2 linked regions of the Bacillus pumilus genome follow. The protein of the gene in region 1 interacts with the protein of each later gene in a pairwise test. Links are inferred from orthologs where the notes say so. Each region holds a gene or a part of one and is shown in the gene's direction. Other genes may lie near its edges. The genes, in order: eno and rpe.

The links.
Region 2: the proteins of eno (region 1) and rpe interact in binary tests that used the Escherichia coli proteins (3 or more experiments, as listed by UniProt). The link is inferred for Bacillus pumilus from one-to-one orthologs.

What each region holds. Positions count from the first base shown.
Region 1 is NZ_CP047089.1:803,814-806,958, reverse strand. Bases 150-2,957 are described here. They hold eno (phosphopyruvate hydratase), read left to right. Parts: upstream 150-811; coding sequence 812-2,104; downstream 2,105-2,957. Other genes in these bases: GPS65_RS04020 (ATP-binding cassette domain-containing protein), read left to right, coding at 2,691-2,957; GPS65_RS04025 (hypothetical protein), read left to right, coding at 2,363-2,632; gpmI (2,3-bisphosphoglycerate-independent phosphoglycerate mutase), read left to right, coding at 150-782. In the rest of the region: more of gpmI, read left to right, coding at 1-149; more of GPS65_RS04020, read left to right, coding at 2,958-3,145. UniProt on the Escherichia coli protein: Catalyzes the reversible conversion of 2-phosphoglycerate (2-PG) into phosphoenolpyruvate (PEP). It is essential for the degradation of carbohydrates via glycolysis.
Region 2 is NZ_CP047089.1:1,846,735-1,849,866, reverse strand. The notes cover bases 276-3,070. They hold rpe (ribulose-phosphate 3-epimerase), read left to right. Parts: upstream 276-1,245; coding sequence 1,246-1,896; downstream 1,897-3,070. Other genes in these bases: rpmB (50S ribosomal protein L28), read right to left, coding at 2,823-3,011; spoVM (stage V sporulation protein SpoVM), read left to right, coding at 2,673-2,753; GPS65_RS08955 (thiamine diphosphokinase), read left to right, coding at 1,957-2,601; rsgA (ribosome small subunit-dependent GTPase A), read left to right, coding at 346-1,242; pknB (Stk1 family PASTA domain-containing Ser/Thr kinase), read left to right, coding at 276-333. Outside these bases: more of pknB, read left to right, coding at 1-275. UniProt on the Escherichia coli protein: Catalyzes the reversible epimerization of D-ribulose 5-phosphate to D-xylulose 5-phosphate.

The sequences.
Region 1 (3,145 bases):
GCGATTCTGTGATTTTCTATAACTTCCGCCCAGACCGTGCGATCCAAATTTCGAACACTTTCACAAATGAAGATTTCCGCTCGTTTGATCGCGGAGAAGCACATCCGAAGAATTTACACTTCGTCTGCTTCACACACTTCAGTGAAACGGTTGATGGCTATGTTGCCTTCAAACCAGTGAATTTGGATAACACAGTAGGAGAAGTGCTAGCGCAAAATGGATTGAAACAGCTGCGGATTGCTGAAACAGAGAAATATCCTCACGTGACGTTCTTTATGAGCGGTGGACGTGAAGAAGAATTTCCTGGTGAAGACCGTATCTTGATCAATTCTCCAGATGTGGCAACCTATGACCTCAAGCCAGAAATGAGCGCTTATGAAGTAAAGGATGCACTTGTTGCAGACATCAATGCTGACAAGCATGATGCGATCATCTTGAACTTTGCTAACCCGGATATGGTTGGTCATTCAGGTATGCTCGAGCCAACAATCAAAGCCATTGAAGCAGTAGATGAGTGCTTAGGAGCTGTTGTCGACGCAATCCTAGCAAAAGGCGGACATGCCATCATCACGGCAGACCACGGTAACGCAGACGTGCTCATTACCGAAGAAGGAAAGCCGCATACTGCACATACGACAAACCCTGTTCCAGTGATCGTAACGAAAAAAGGGGCAACGCTTAGAGAAGGCGGTATTCTAGCCGATCTATCTCCAACGCTTTTAGACTTACTTGGTGTTGAAAAACCAAAAGAGATGACAGGAACATCATTGATTCAGAAATAACAAATTGATTCAAAAGGAGAGAAATAACGATGCCATACATTGTTGACGTATATGCACGCGAAGTATTAGACTCTCGCGGTAACCCAACAGTTGAAGTAGAAGTTTACACAGAATCTGGCGGCTTTGGCCGTGCACTAGTACCAAGTGGTGCTTCTACAGGTGAATATGAAGCAGTAGAACTACGTGACGGAGACAAAGACCGTTACCTAGGAAAAGGTGTTCTGACAGCTGTAAACAACGTAAACGAAATCATTGCACCAGAGCTTTTAGGCTTTGATGTCACTGAACAAGTAGCAATTGACAAAATGTTAATCGAACTTGATGGAACAGAAAATAAAGGGAAATTAGGCGCAAACGCAATCCTTGGCGTATCTATCGCTGTAGCACGTGCGGCTGCTGATTTCTTACAAATTCCACTTTACCAATACCTTGGTGGATTCAACTCCAAAACGCTTCCAGTACCAATGATGAACATCGTCAATGGCGGAGAGCATGCGGATAACAATGTAGACATTCAAGAATTCATGATTATGCCTGTAGGTGCACCGAACTTCCGTGAAGCACTTCGCATGGGCGCACAAATCTTCCATAGCCTAAAATCTGTATTAAGTGCAAAAGGCTTAAACACAGCTGTAGGTGACGAAGGTGGATTCGCTCCAAACCTTGGTTCTAACGAAGAAGCACTTCAAACAATCGTAGAAGCGATTGAAAAAGCTGGTTTCAAACCAGGTGAAGAAGTGAAACTTGCAATGGATGCTGCATCTTCTGAGTTCTACAACAAAGAAGACGGTAAATATCATTTATCAGGCGAAGGTGTTGTGAAAACATCTGCTGAAATGGTTGACTGGTATGAAGATATGGTATCGAAATACCCAATCATCTCAATCGAAGACGGCCTTGATGAAAACGACTGGGAAGGTCACAAACTATTAACTGAGCGCCTTGGCAGCAAGGTTCAGCTAGTAGGAGATGACTTGTTCGTGACAAACACGAAGAAGCTTTCTGAAGGAATCAAAAACGGCGTTGGTAACTCAATCCTAATCAAAGTAAACCAAATCGGTACATTAACTGAAACATTTGATGCAATCGAAATGGCAAAACGTGCAGGATACACAGCTGTTATCTCTCACCGCTCTGGTGAAACAGAAGATAGCACAATTGCAGACATCGCTGTTGCAACAAACGCTGGACAAATCAAAACAGGTGCTCCGTCTCGTACGGACCGTGTGGCGAAATACAACCAATTACTTCGCATCGAAGATCAATTGGCTGAAACAGCTCAATACCACGGCATTGAAACATTCTATAACTTGAATAAATAATGCCAGCAACGCGCTGCGTTCCGCTCTTATATTAGAGTGGGCGCAGCGTTTTTTTTTGGTTGATAGAGATTCCGCAGCTGTTTCAATAGTCACATCCTATTTTTGTAAAAAATCGTCCTTCAGTCAGAGGGAAAGCGCACAGCTTTACCATTTATAAGCAATAGATCATGAAAAATCGACTAAAAATATGATCTGAAATGAACTTATGTTTTCTGTATGCGGGATAGTATCATTTTACATATATTAGGGGGTGATGAGATGCTGAATCCTTTTAGCCTTCGTTTTCCAGTAGGTGTGTATATGTATGTCCTTCACCTATTGGCGGCTTATGATGAAAGGAAGCAACGAATTCTAACTTCTAAGAACGTACAGAAAAATGCATTTTGGATTTATGTCCTTGCCGCTATTTTAGGTATTGTGACAGTCGCAGCATTGATTTGGGCATGCAAGACCTTTGGAAAAGGCTCTAAATTTTTAGGCGAATTCAAGTTCTTAGGCATGTACGTGAAAATCAAATGCGGTTTCTAACACGGATGAGAACAGATGCAAGGTCATCTGTTCCATCTGAAACAAACGGAGGAATATGATGCTGACATTACAATTACAAGAAAAAACGTATAGCCGCACCTTCTCTCTTCGTCATATACAACTGAACGTGAAGAAAGGCCAGACGATGCTTCTTTTAGGACACAATGGGGCAGGAAAGACAACCATGATCCAAGCTATGTTTGGACTCACGCCATTTACTGGCTACGTTTCCTTACATGGTGAACAGCTGAACCTTCAATCCTCAGCACATATTTCCCTTTTGAAAAAACACGTTTCTTATATTCCTGACGATCATGCATTGTTCGATTATTTAACACCAAGGGAATACTTTCAATTACTTCAGCTGCCACATGAGCAAGATGTTACACGTGAAGAGACATTTACCGATTTGTTTGAGCTGAGTCCGTATATGGATCAGCCAATCGCTCAGCTGTCCCATGGCAATCAAAAGAAAACACAGATTATTTCGCAGCTCCTCAGACCGTGTGATTA
Region 2 (3,132 bases), 1.0 Mb from region 1 along the record:
CAGGAACCAGGAGCAGGAACGGCTGTTAAACCAGGTGACACGGTCAAGATTACATTCTCTCTTGGACCGAAGGAAAAACCAGCCAAAACGGTGACTGAAAAGATTTCGATCCCTTATGAACCAGAAGCGGAAGGGCAGGAGATGAATGTCCAAATTTCCATTGATGATGCCGAGCATAGCATCTCTGATTCGTACGAAAGCTTTAAAATCACTGCGCCGACTGAACGGACCATTAAATTTAAGATTGAACCAGGTCAAAAAGGATATTATCAAGTGACGGTTGATGATAAAGTCGTCAGCTCGAAAACGATCGAATACCCTGATGATGAATAAAGGAGGGACTTTATGCCTGAGGGCAAAATTATTAAAGCATTAAGCGGATTCTACTATGTGCTAGACGAGTCACAAGAAAGTGGAAAAGTGGTTCAGTGCAGAGCGAGAGGCATCTTTCGAAAAAACAAAATCACACCTCTTGTTGGCGATTACGTCGTGTATCAAGCAGACAACGATAAAGAAGGCTACTTATTAGAAGTAAAAGAACGGACAAACGAACTTGTTCGTCCACCTATCAGTAACGTTGATCAAGCGGTACTTGTTTTCTCAGCGGCAGAACCAACCTTTAGCACATCGCTCTTAGACAGATTTTTAGTGCTTGTTGAAGCCAATCATATTGAGCCAATTATCTGCATTACTAAAATGGACTTATTGAAAACAGACGAAGAGCGTGAAACGATCATGGCATATGCAGACGACTATCGGCAAATTGGCTATGAGGTACATTTAACTTCTACGATTGAAGGAGACGGCATTGAGAAGCTGACTCCACACTTTCACAATAAAATCACGGTATTTGCCGGTCAGTCTGGTGTAGGCAAGTCGTCCCTTTTAAATGCGATGAGTCCTGAATTGGCGCTGAAAACAGATGATATCTCATCCCATCTCGGACGAGGAAAGCATACGACAAGACATGTCGAGCTCATTCGAACAGCAAACGGGCTCATTGCAGATACTCCGGGCTTTAGCTCGCTCGAATTTACTGGCATCGAAGCAGAAGATCTAGGTCTATACTTTTTAGATATTAGAGACCGAAGTGGAGACTGTAAATTTCGAGGCTGTCTGCACGTGAAAGAGCCTGGCTGTGCGATAAAAGATGCGGTTGAGCATGATCAAATCAAAGAGTATCGCTATCAGCATTATCTAGAGTTTTTAACTGAAATCAAAGACAGAAAGCCGAGGTACTAAATCATGGTTTATATAGCCCCTTCCATTTTATCAGCAGATTTTGCCAATTTGGAGAAAGATATCCGTGATGTGGAACAAGGCGGTGCAGATTACATTCATATCGATGTCATGGATGGTCATTTTGTTCCGAATATGACATTCGGGCCAAATGTCGTCGAAGCGATCAGACCGCATACGCGTCTTCCGCTTGATGTTCACCTCATGATTGAGCAGCCAGATCGGTATATTCCTGCATTCGCAAAAGCTGGCGCTGATATTATTTCTGTTCATGTGGAAGCTTGTCCGCACTTACATCGAACAATACAACATATAAAAGAACAAGGTGTAAAAGCAGGGGTCGTCTTGAATCCCCACACACCTGTGTCTCACATTGAGCATGTATTAGAAGATGTGGACCTAGTGTTATTCATGACTGTGAACCCTGGTTTTGGTGGACAGGCATTTATTCCATCTGTCCTCAAGAAGGTAAAAGAAGTAAAAGCACTGAGTGAACAAAAGGGCTTAACCGATTTACTGATAGAAATAGACGGCGGTGTCAATGTAGAGACTGCAAAGAGCTGCAAGGAAGCTGGCGCTAATTTACTCGTCGCGGGCTCTGCGGTATACGGTGAAGACAACCGCGCAGTAGCGATCCAAGCAATTCGAGAAGCATAAAGGAAGGAACCAAAGTCATTGTGATCTTTGGTTCTTTTTACATGAAGAGGAGCGTATATCATGCACATACATATCGTTGCCGGCGGTCCTTTTGAATACATCCCGCCACTTGAACGTGAAGCATCACAAGAGGATGTTCTCTGGATTGGCGTAGACCGTGGAACTCTCTTCTTACTAGAACACGGGATTACCCCTGCCAAAGCCTTTGGTGATTTTGACAGTGTGACAGAAGAAGAGCTTCGGGAGCTAAAAGAAAAATTGCCTGCCCTGAATGTCTTTCAAGCTGAAAAGGATGAAACCGATTTAGAGCTTGCGCTGAACTGGGCACTGAGTCAGCACCCAGCACATATTGACATTTACGGTATTACAGGAGGAAGGGCGGATCATTTTCTAGGAAATATCCATCTTCTATATAAAGGGATTCAGCACAAGCAGAATATCACCCTTGTAGACAAACAAAATATCATTCAAATGTTTGAACCTGGTACATACGAAATAAAAGAAGATCAAGATAAAAAGTATGTATCGTTTCTACCCTTTGGGACACCTGTTGAAAAGCTGACATTAAAAGGTTTCAAATATCCTCTGAAAAATTGTCATATTGAGCCTGGTTCCACACTATGTATTAGTAACGAACTCATCCACTCAAATGGTACTTTTTCTTTTCATGAAGGCATATTAATAATGGTAAGAAGCAAAGATTGACCAACCTATCAACGTGGATGGCTGATTAAGCTCAATTGTGCTGCAAGCGGTACTTTTAGGAGGGGGACAAAATGAAATTTTATACAATCAAACTGCCTAGATTTCTTGGCGGCATTGTCCGTGCGATGCTTGGTTCATTTAAGAAAGATTAATGAGTAATCTCCTTTATTTCCACATAAAAACGCCTGCTACAAGTTATTGTAGCAGGCGTTTACTCTTGCTTATACACGCTCAACTTTACCAGATTTCAAAGCTCGAGCTGATACATATACTCTTTTAGGCTTACCGTCCACTAGAATACGAACTTTTTGAAGGTTCGCGCCCCATGTACGTTTTGTAGAGTTCATTGCGTGAGAACGATTGTTCCCAGCTTTTGTTTTTCTGCCTGTAATAACGCATTTACGTGCCATTTGTTTCCCTCCTAACTGCGAAAACATCATCATATTCTTCATATACGTACTTAGAGATGCCTCAAGATACTTTAATAATTTACCACAGCTTCAAGGGGTTTGCAAGGATTGTTTACTCCTC